2 regions of the Variovorax sp. GW458-11-26-14-LB1 genome follow, and region 2 is predicted to be linked to the other one. Evidence: predicted binding sites of a transcription regulator. Region 2 holds the regulator's gene; the other holds the start of a gene.
The links. Region 2 encodes sigma-54, which starts transcription at its own class of promoters, with help from an activator protein. Its sites were predicted from a motif close to TGGCANGNAANCTGCTTT; they were not measured.
Positions count from the first base shown of each region.

Region 1: a site for sigma-54 is predicted at 3,335-3,352, ahead of hmpA (NO-inducible flavohemoprotein). Genes of this name have one in related genera too.

Region 1 is NZ_JBWKYW010000016.1:102,598-107,962, forward strand. Features, by position in the region: gene AC07YS_RS13410 (NAD(P)/FAD-dependent oxidoreductase) at 1-1,006, opposite strand, end outside; gene cysK (cysteine synthase A) at 1,080-2,000, opposite strand; gene hmpA (NO-inducible flavohemoprotein) at 2,115-3,299, opposite strand; gene norR (nitric oxide reductase transcriptional regulator NorR) at 3,436-5,022, shown strand; RNA gene rnpB (RNase P RNA component class A) at 5,082-5,365, shown strand, end outside.
Region 2 is NZ_JBWKYW010000028.1:18,133-23,497, reverse strand. Features, by position in the region: gene AC07YS_RS18755 (SPOR domain-containing protein) at 1-258, shown strand, start outside; gene AC07YS_RS18750 (thiol:disulfide interchange protein DsbA/DsbL) at 414-1,058, shown strand; gene lptA (lipopolysaccharide transport periplasmic protein LptA) at 1,181-1,900, shown strand; gene lptB (LPS export ABC transporter ATP-binding protein) at 1,897-2,691, shown strand; gene rpoN (RNA polymerase factor sigma-54) at 2,709-4,304, shown strand; gene AC07YS_RS18730 (phospholipase D family protein) at 4,315-5,365, shown strand, end outside.

The DNA.
Region 1 (5,365 bases), on a different contig from region 2:
AGACCGAGCGGCCGTTGCTGGCGTGGTGCACCAGCTTGTAGTCGGCCGCGCCCAGCAGCGGGTGGCCCGCGTGGCGGCCCCAGCGGGCGCGGTCGATGAGGCCCTGCGGGTGCTCGACGCGAAAGCCGATGGAGAAGGGTTTGGCCTCGATGTGCACGCCGCGTGCATGCAGCATCTCGAAGGTGTCGCGCGAGCTGTGGCCCAGCGCCATCACGACGTGGTCGGCGCGCAGTTCGCTGCTCTGGCCCGTCGTCTGGTCGAGCACCGTCAGGCCACGCAGGTGGCCGTCTTCGATGTGCACGTCGGTCACGCGCTGCTCGAAGCGGATTTCGCCGCCGAGCGCGACGATCTGCTCGCGGATGTTCTCCACCACCTTCACCAGCTTGAAGGTGCCGATGTGCGGGTGCGCGACGTACAAAATTTCAGGCGGCGCGCCGGCCTTCACGAACTCTTCCATCACCTTGCGGCCGAGGAAGCGCGGGTCCTTGATCTGGCTGTAGAGCTTGCCGTCGGAGAAGGTGCCGGCGCCGCCTTCGCCGAACTGCACGTTCGACTCGGGGTTGAGCACGCTCTTGCGCCACAGGCCCCAGGTGTCGCGGGTGCGCTGGCGCACGGTCTTGCCGCGTTCGAGCACGATGGGCCTGAAGCCCATCTTCGCCAGCATCAGCGCCGCGAAGATGCCGCAGGGGCCGAAGCCGATCACCACGGGGCGCGTGGCGTCCGCGGGCGCCTGGCCCGGCGGCGTGTAGCGCATGTCGGGCGCGGGCTGGATGTGCGGGTGGCTGGCGTGCTTGGCGAGTAGCGCGGCTTCGAGCGCGGCGTCGGTCAGCTGCACGTCGCAGATGTAGACCGTGAGCAGGTCGACCTTGCGGGCGTCGAAGCTGCGCTTGTAGACGGTGTGGGAGGCGATCGCTTCAATCGGAACGTCGAGCGTCCGGGCGATCAGGGTGGCCAGCGCGTCAGGCGCGTGGTCGAGCGGGAGTTTGAGTTCGGAGATTCGCAGCATGTCGTGGGGCTTGTGGTTATCAAGCAGACCGACGATTTTAAGCGCCCGGGGCGCTATGAAACTTGTAGCTGGATCAGGCGGGCAGGAAGCCTTCGACGGAGAGGTAGCGCTCGCCGGTGTCGTAGTTGAAGCCCAGCACCACCGCATCGGGCGCCAGCGAGGGCAGCTTCTGCGCGATGGCCGCGAGCGTCGCGCCCGACGAGATGCCGACCAGGATGCCTTCCTCGACCGCGCAGCGGCGCGCCATTTCGCGCGCCGGTTCGGCGTCGACCTGCAGCACGCCGTCCAGCAGCGAGGTGTCGAGGTTCTTCGGGATGAAGCCCGCGCCGATGCCCTGGATGGGGTGGGGCGCCGGCGCGCCGCCCGAGATCACGGGGGAGGCCACGGGCTCCACCGCGAACACCTGCAGCTTGGGCCACTTCTTCTTCAGCACCTTCGCCACGCCGGTGATGTGGCCGCCCGTGCCCACGCCGGTGATGAGCACGTCGATGCCCTCGGGAAAGTCGGCTGCGATTTCTTCGGCCGTGGTGCGCACGTGCACGTCGACGTTGGCGGGGTTGTTGAACTGCTGCGGCATCCACGCGCCCGGCGTGCCGGCCACGATTTCCTCGGCGCGGGCGATGGAGCCCTTCATGCCGTTGGCGCGCGGCGTGAGGTCGAAGGTGGCGCCGTAGGCCAGCATGAGGCGGCGGCGCTCCACCGACATGCTGTCGGGCATCACCAGGATCAGCTTGTAGCCCTTGACGGCCGCGACCATCGCCAGGCCGATGCCGGTGTTGCCCGAGGTGGGCTCGACGATGGTGCCGCCGGGTTTCAGCGCGCCGCTCTTCTCGGCGTCTTCCACCATCGACAGCGCGATGCGGTCCTTGATCGAGCCGCCGGGGTTGGCGCGTTCCGACTTGATCCAGACCTGCTGCTTCGCATGGCCGAACAGGCGGTTGATGCGGATGTGCGGCGTGTTGCCGATGGTCTGGAGGATGTTCTGGGCCTTCATGGAATCTCCTTGGGTGCGAGGGGCGGATGGTCAGCGCGCATTGTGGCGCCCCCTGGGCCGGGTTGCACCCGGCCCGCGACCGTTTCAGCACGGGGGATGGCAGGCCGTTGCGGTTCAGGCCTCCAGGGCTTCCAGCGGCCCGAAGAACTCGTAGCGAAGCTGCTGCTTGGGCACGCCGAGCGCCAGCCCGTTCGCATACACCGCCTGCATGAAGGGCTTCGGCCCGAGAAAGTACAGGTCGACGTCGCGGTCGGCGGGCAACAGCCCGGCCAGCAGTTCGCGGGTGACGAAGCCGGTCGCGTGCGGCGTGTCGCTCTCGCGCGGCGCGTCGTAGACATACAGCGGCTTCACGTTCGCATGCCGCTGCGCGAGTGCGTCGACGCGGGCGCGGAACGCATGCGCGCCGCCGTGCCGCGCCGCATGGACGAAGTGCACCGGCCGGCCCGTGTGGGCCACCGACTCGAGCATGCTCATCGCGGGCGTGATGCCCACGCCGCCCGTCACCAGCACGAGGGGACGCGCCTGCTCGCCCGCGGGCTGCAGCACGAAGTCGCCGCACGGCGCCTGCACTTGCAGCCGCGTGCCGATCGTCGCGGACTCGTGCAGCCAGTTCGAGGCGCGGCCACCTTCTTCCTTCTTCACGCTGATGCGGTACCACGGCTTGCCCGGTGCGTCGGACAGCGAGTAGTTGCGTCGCACCGGCTGGCCGTCGATCTCCAGCACCAGCGTGAGGTACTGCCCCGGCGAGAACGCCAGCAGCGCGCCGCCGTCCACGGGCTCCAGGTAGAACGAGGTGATGACCTCGCTTTCGTCCTCGCGCCGGGCCACGCGGAATTCGCGCGTGCCGCGCCATCCGCCGGGCTGCGCCGCGTTGGCGCTGTAGACGGCTTCTTCCGCGGCGATGAGCAGGCCCGCCAGCGATTCGTAGGCCTCGCCCCAGGCGGCGATCACCTCGTCGGTCGCGGCATCGCCGAGCACCTCCTTCACGGCGCGCAGCAGGTAGTGGCCGACGATCGGGTAGTGCTCCGGCAGCACGCCCAGAGCCGCGTGCTTCTGGATGATGCGGGGCAGGGCGCCGGCGATCGCTTCGAGCCGGTCGATGTGCGCGCCGTAGGCGATGACCGCCCCCGCCAGCGCGCGCGCCTGCGTGCCGGCAGCCTGGTGCGCTTCGTTGAAGAAGGCCTTCACCTGCGGATGGCCCTCGAGCATGATCTTGTAGAAGTGGCTGGTGATGGCCTCGCCGTGGGCCTGGAGCGCGGGCACGGTGGACTTGACGATGGCGATGGTTTGCGGGTTCATGGTCTGGCGGTCCTTCGGTTGGAGATGCCTGTGTCATCTCACGATCCGTGCCAGCCGGAAGACCGTTGCAAGTGCTTGACGCCATTGGGGATTTATCGGGCGTGGTCAAATTCGCAACAACTTTTGCGTTGTACTTATGACCACATTGCGTGTCGATTCGACCACCGAGGCCTCACCACCCGAGCCCGAAGCCGAGGCTGCCCGCTACCGATCGCTTCTCGCCGCCGCGCGGGGACTGGTCCGCTGCGATGCCGCCGCGCTGCTGCAGCTCGACGTCGACGTGCTGAAGCCCGTCGCGGTCGACGGCCTGAGCGATGAAACCCTGGGGCGCCAGTTTCCCGTCGCCGCCCATCCGCGTTTTGCGCGCCTGCTCGCCAGCGAACGGGGCCTGCGTTTCGCCCACGACAGCAACCTGCCCGACCCGTACGACGGCCTCGTCGCCGGCCAGCCGGGCATCCTGCCAGTGCACGACTGCATGGGCGCGCCGCTGCGCCTGCGCGGCACCCTCTGGGGCCTGCTGACGCTGGACGCCCTGGAGCCGCACGCCTTCGATGCCGTGGGCCCGGCGCAGATGGAGGCACTGATCGCCCTCGTCGAAACCGGCATCGAGGCCGCCGATACGATCCGCGAGATGCAGGCGCGCGCGATGCGCGAGCAGGCCGTCGCGCAGGCGCTGCGCGCAGGCCGCGGCGCGCCCCGCGAGCTGCTGGGCAGCAGTGCGGCGATGAAGCAGCTGTGCCACGAGATCGACACCGTCGCCGTGTCCGACCTCACGGTGCTGCTGCTCGGCGAAACCGGCGTCGGCAAGGACCTGGTCGCGCAGCGCCTGCACGCGCGCTCGCGCCGCAGCGAGCAGCCGCTCGTGCAGGTCAACTGCGCGGCGCTGCCCGAGTCGCTGGCCGACAGCGAACTCTTCGGCCACAAGCGCGGCGCGTTCACCGGCGCCGTGCAGGACCGCGACGGCAAGTTCGAGATCGCCGATGGCGGCACGCTCTTTCTCGACGAGGTCGGCGAGCTGCCGCTGAGCGTGCAGGCCAAGCTGCTGCGCGTGCTGCAAAGCGGCGAGGTGCAGCGCCCCGGCAGCGACCGCATGCGCAAGGTCGACGTGCGCGTGATCGCGGCCACCAACCGCGACCTGCCCGCGGCGATCGCGCAGGGGCGCTTTCGCGCCGACCTGTACCACCGGCTGTCGGTCTATCCGCTCGTCGTCGCGCCGCTGCGCGAACGGGGGCGCGACGTGCTCGTGCTCGCCGGCAGCTTTCTCGAGGAGAACCAGCACCGGCTGGGCGCGCGCAACCTGCGGCTCTCGCCGGCGTCGAAGGCCGCCATGCTGGCGCACGGCTGGCCGGGCAATGTGCGCGAGCTCGAGCATGTGATCAGCCGCGCTTCGCTGCGGGCGTTCAGGGAACAGCCGCGCGGCTCGCGCTGGACGGCCATCGAACCGCATCACCTGGCGCTGGACAGCGCTGCCGCCGTGGGAGGCGCGGTGGCAGCGCCCGTGCAGGCCCCGGCGAACGAACACGCGGGGCCTGCCATCGCTGGCGGCACGCTGCGCGAGGCGACCGACGCCTTCCAGCGGACCTGGCTCTTGGAACTGCTCGCCCGCCACGGCGGCCGCGTGGCCAGCGCCGCGCGCGAGGCCGGCATCGACCGCAGCAACTTCCACCGGACCTTGCGCAAGCTGGGCCTGGTGCAGGCCGGCGACAGCGAAACGCCCGGCTGACGGTCGGCTGGCGGCGTCGCCTGAAGGGTCATTGATGGGGCGGGCGATAATCGAGCGGTGAAGCACGCCAGACCGCCGCTGGTGCAAGCCCGAAAGGGACGATGCTCTGCCCTCGGGCAACAGCATCGGGTCGAAAGATCGCACTGGAGGAACGTCCGGACTGCACAGGACAGCGCAGGAGTTAACGACTCTCCACCGTGAGGTGAGGATCAGAGCAACAGAGACGAGCCGATTCAGTTCGGGTGAAACGGGCAATCTCTGCGCGCAGCAACACCAAGTAGGCCAGTATTGAGGTGGTTCCGCTGAGCTGGCGGGTAGGTGGCATCGAGCCGTTTGGCGACAA
Region 2 (5,365 bases):
CCGTCGTCGTCGGGTGCCGACCCCTTCATGTACTTCGTGCAGGCCGGCGCCTTCCGCACCACCGACGACGCCGAGGCGCAGCGCGCCAAGCTGTCGCTCATGGGCGTCGAGGCCAAGGTCACCGAGCGCGAGCAGGCTGGTCGCACGGTCTACCGCGTGCGCGCGGGCCCGTTCAACAAAAAGGACGACGCCGACCGGCTGAAGGAACGGCTCGACGGCGGCGGTCTCGAATCGGCGCTGGTGCGCGTGCAGCGCTGACCGACGCCTTTCTTGAACAGCCTTTAAGCTCTCGCCCGCGCGGCATCTGCCGCACGCTGTTTTTGTCAATTCCAGCGCCTCGGTCGCGCCGTCCACGGGGAACTCCCGGCGGCGCGCCGGCTCTGTACTGCGGTACCCACAGGAGAACCTTTTCCATGAAACGTCGTGACTTTTCGCTGGCCGCCACTTCGATCGGGCTGCTTTCGCTGGCTGCCGTTCCGGCACACGCCCAGCGCGCCCCCAAGGCCGGCACCGATTTCCTCGTGCTCGACAAGCGCGTGCCCGTCGATGCACCCGCCGGCAAGGTTGAGGTGGTCGAGTTCTTCTCGTACAACTGCCCGCATTGCAACGACTTCGAGCCCTCGCTCGAAGCCTGGGTCAAGGCAGCCCCGAAGGAAGTGGCCTTCCGCCGCATCCCGGTGCCCTTCGTGGGCAACGACGTCGAAGCCAAGCAGCGCCTGTACTTCACGCTCGAAGCCATGGGCAAGCTGGAGGAATACCACCCGAAGGTGTTCGCCGCCATCCACGCGCAGCGCCAGAACCTGAACGGCGACGCCAACATCCAGGCCTGGGCCGAGCGTGCCGGCCTCGACGGCGCCAAGTTCAAGGAAACCTTTGCGTCCTTCGGCGTGGCCAGCAAGGCCCGCCGTGCGGCGCAACAGACCGAGGCCTACAAGGTCGCCGGCGTGCCGGCCCTGGCCGTGGCGGGCCGCTGGTATGTCGATGGCGAAACCGCCGGCAGCATGTCCAAGGTGCTGCAGGTCGCGACCTTCCTCATCGGCGAAGCCAAGAAGGGCTGACCGACCCGACGACCTGGTTTCTTGGTCGAATGCAAGGCCCGCTTCGGCGGGCTTTTTCATTGGCGGCGGTGGGCAATTGCCATCCCACGCATACAATGTTTCAGAGCAAGTTTCGTGCCTTTATGACATTGCCCTCCATCCCCACATTCCCCACCCTTCGTCGCCTCGGCCGCCTGGCTTTCGGTGCGCTGTTGCTGGCCGGTGCCGCCTCGGGCGCCCTGGCCGAAACCGCCGACCGCACCAAGCCGATGAACATCGAGTCCGACTCGATGCGCTACGACGACCTGAAACAGACCAGCGTGTTCACCGGCAACGTGCTGGTCACGAAGGGCACGATCATCATCCGCGGCGCGCGGCTGGACGTGCGCCAGGACGCCGAGGGCTACCAGTACGGCGTGGTCACGGCGGCGCCCGGCAAGCTGGCTTACTACAAGCAGAAGCGCAACGCCGGCGACGAGTGGATCGAGGGCGAGTCGGAAGTCATCGAGTACGACAGCCGCGCCGACAACGTCAAGTTCATCCGCCGTGCCGTCATGCGCCGGCTGATCGGCGCCACGGCCAACGACGAGAGCAGCGGCGCGCTGATCGTCTACGACCAGAGCAACGACACCTACACCGTCAACGGTTCCCTCGTGCCGCCGAACGCCGGCGTCTCGGCGGGCGGCGGCGGCCGCGTGAAGGCCATCCTCACGCCGAAGGCCACGCCAGCCCCGGCGGCGCCCGGCTCCGCACCGGCAGCGGGCGGCAAGAAGCCCGCGGCCCCGGCACCCACCCCCGCGCCCGGCGCCGGGCTGCGCCCGAGCACCACGCTGGGCGGCACCGAAGGGGAAGGGCGCAAGTGATCGAAACCGCAGGAACCCAGACCGCCGACGGCATTCCGGGCAGCCGCCTCGTGGCGCGCGGCCTCAAGAAGAGCTACGGCAGCCGCACGGTCGTGAAAGACGTCTCGCTCGATGTGCAAAAGGGCGAGGTCGTCGGACTGCTCGGCCCCAACGGCGCGGGCAAGACCACCTCGTTCTACATGATCGTCGGGCTGGTGCGCGCCGACGCCGGCGAGATCACCATCGACGGCGAGCCCATCGCCCACATGCCCATTCACCGCCGCGCGCGCATGGGCCTGAGCTACCTGCCGCAGGAGGCCTCGATCTTCCGCAAGCTCACGGTCGAGGAAAACGTGCGTGCCGTGCTCGAGCTGCAGCGCGAGCCCGACGCCAACGGCCGCATGATGCCGCTGACCAAGCAGCACACCGAAGAGCGCCTGGCCGACCTGCTGGCCGACCTGCGCGTGGACCACCTGCGCGATTCGCCCGCGCTCGCGCTGTCGGGCGGCGAGCGCCGCCGCGTCGAGATCGCGCGCGCGCTGGCCACGCAGCCGCGCTTCATCCTGCTGGACGAGCCCTTCGCCGGCATCGACCCGATCGCGGTGATCGAGATCCAGCGGATCATCAGCTTCCTGAAAGAGCGCGGCATCGGCGTGCTCATCACCGACCACAACGTGCGTGAGACGCTGGGCATCTGCGATCACGCGTTCATCATCAGCGACGGGCACGTGCTGGCACAAGGCACACCCTCGGAGATCGTCGACAACGCCGAGGTACGCAGGGTGTACCTGGGCGAGCACTTCCGCATGTAAGGGAGGGTCGCGTCTCCATGAAGCAAGGGCTGTCCCTTCGCGTCTCGCAGCATCTGGCGCTGACGCCACAGCTGCAGCAGTCCATTCGCCTGCTCCAGCTCTCCACGCTCGAACTGAGCCAGGAAGTGGAGCAGATGCTGGACGAGAACCCGTTCCTCGAACGCACCGCGGAAGAAGCGGCGCGCGAGGAGTTCGGGCTGGACACGGCCGACGCGCCGGTGCCGCGCGACGACGCGGGCGAGGGCGAGGCCGAGGCCGAGTTCACGCCGTCCGCCGCCAGCACTTCCTCCACGTCCAGCGACACCACCACCTCGACCCCCGACACCGACGGCCCCGCCGCCGAGATCGCCGAGCGTGAGCCCGACTGGGAAGGCGACGGCACCGTCGACATGGCGCCCGACGACAGCGAGTGGGGCAGCGATGCGCCCGCGCGCCAGAACAACCTGGGCGACGACGAGCGGGCCGATGCCACCGAACTCGCGCGCAGCCAGGAATCGCTGCAGTCCTTCCTGCACCGCCAGGCGCTGAGCCTGCGGCTCAATGAAAACGACTGCGCCGCGCTGCGCTTCCTGATCGAGTCGCTCAACGACGACGGCTACCTCGAAGACTCGCTGCCCGCGCTGGCTTCGGGCCTGGCGGGCGACGACAACGACCAGTTCGACGACCTCGTGCACCACTTCCAGGTGGCGCTGGGCCTGCTGCAGAGCCTGGAGCCGGTGGGCGTCGGCGCGCGCGACCTCGGCGAATGCCTGAGCATCCAGCTGAAGGCGCTCGCCAGCGAAGACGAGACCGAGGCCGAAGCGCTCATCCGCAAGACCGCCATCGCGATCTGCAAGCAGCCCATGGAGCTGCTCGCGCGGCGCGACTTCAAGCGCCTGGCCACGCTCACGCGCACCAACGAAGAGCTGGTGCGCTCGGCGCTGCAGATCATTGCGCGCCTGGAGCCCAAGCCGGGCCGCCGCTTTGTCGACGTCGAACGCAACATCGTCATCCCCGACGTGATCGTCACCAAGACCGGGCGCGGCACCAACGTGAAGTTCCGCGTCATGCTCAACCCCGAGGTCATGCCGCGCCTGCGCGTGCACGACATCTACGCCGGCGCGCTCAAGTCGCACAAGGGCGAGGGCAGCCAGGCGCTGTCGCAGCGGCTGCAGGAGGCGCGCTGGTTCATCAAGAACATCCAGCAGCGCTTCGACACCATCCTGCGCGTGAGCAACGCCATCGTCGAGCGCCAGAAGAGCTACTTCGTGCACGGCGAGCTGGCGATGCGCCCGCTGGTGCTGCGCGAGATCGCCGACGAGCTGGGCCTGCACGAGTCGACCATCTCGCGCGTGACCACCGCCAAGTACATGGCCACGCCCTTCGGCACGGTCGAGCTGAAGTACTTCTTCGGCTCGGCGTTGGGCACCGAGACCGGTGGCAATGCGTCGAGCACCGCGGTGCGCGCGCTGATCAAGCAGTTCGTGAGTTCCGAGAGCATCAAGAAGCCGCTGTCCGACAGCCAGATTTCCGAGATGCTGAAAGAGCAGGGCATCGAGTGCGCGCGCCGCACCGTCGCCAAGTACCGCGAAGCCTTGCGCATCGCACCGGCCAACCTGCGCAAGGCTCTGTAGAAAGCCCACGATGACCCGTCGCCTGCTGTCGCGCTGGGGGCATTGGGTGGTCGCCCTCGTGGCTGCATCGCTGTTCGCCGGTTGTGCCACCTTGCCCGACGAGGCGCCGCGTCCGCCTACCAAAGCGATGGCCGTCTCGGCCGACACCGCGCTCGGCAAGATCGCGCTGGCCTCGCAGCCCGACCCCGACCTCAGCGGCTTTCGCCTGATGCCCGGCGGCGACTTCGCCTTCGACACGCGGCTGCAGCTGGCGCGCCGCGCGCAGCGCACGCTCGACGTGCAGTACTACCAGATCGAGAACGACGAGACCGGCCGCTACCTGTTGCGCACCCTGCGCGATGCGGCCCAGCGCGGCGTGCGCGTGCGCCTGTTGATGGACGACCTGTACACGTCCGGCGAAGACGAGCTGCTGCTCGGCCTGGCCGCCACGCCGAACGTGGAGCTGCGCCTGTTCAACCCGTTCCCGGCCGGGCGTGGCAGCCTGCTCAAGCGCTTCACCGCATCGCTGTTCGACTTCAGCCGCGTCAACCGCCGCATGCACAACAAGCTCTTCATCGCCGACGGCGCGATGGCCGTGGCGGGCGGGCGCAACATCGGCAACCAGTACTTCCGCCGCACCACTGGCCCGAACTTCATCGACCTCGACACCTTCGTCACGGGCGCGCTGATCCCGCGCCTGGGCGTGCTGTTCGACCAGTACTGGAACAGCCCGCACGTGCGCCCGATCGGCGCGGTCGTGCACACCGACCTGCCGCGCGAGGAACTGCAGCGCCGCTTCGACGCCGCCACCGGCCCCGACACCACGCCGCCGCCGCCCAAACCCGCGCCCAACGACCTGCTCGGCTACAGCCCGGTGGCCGACGACCTCGACGCCGGCAAGCTCGGCCTGATCTGGACCACCGCCGAGGCGTATGCCGATTCACCCGACCGCGTGATCGGCAAGACTGCGTCGTACGGCGGCGTGCCGCTGCTCGACGTGGACAGCGTGCGCTACAACGTGGTCGAGCAGATGCGCCGCGCGCGCAGCGAGGTGACGCTGGTCTCGCCCTACCTGATCCCGG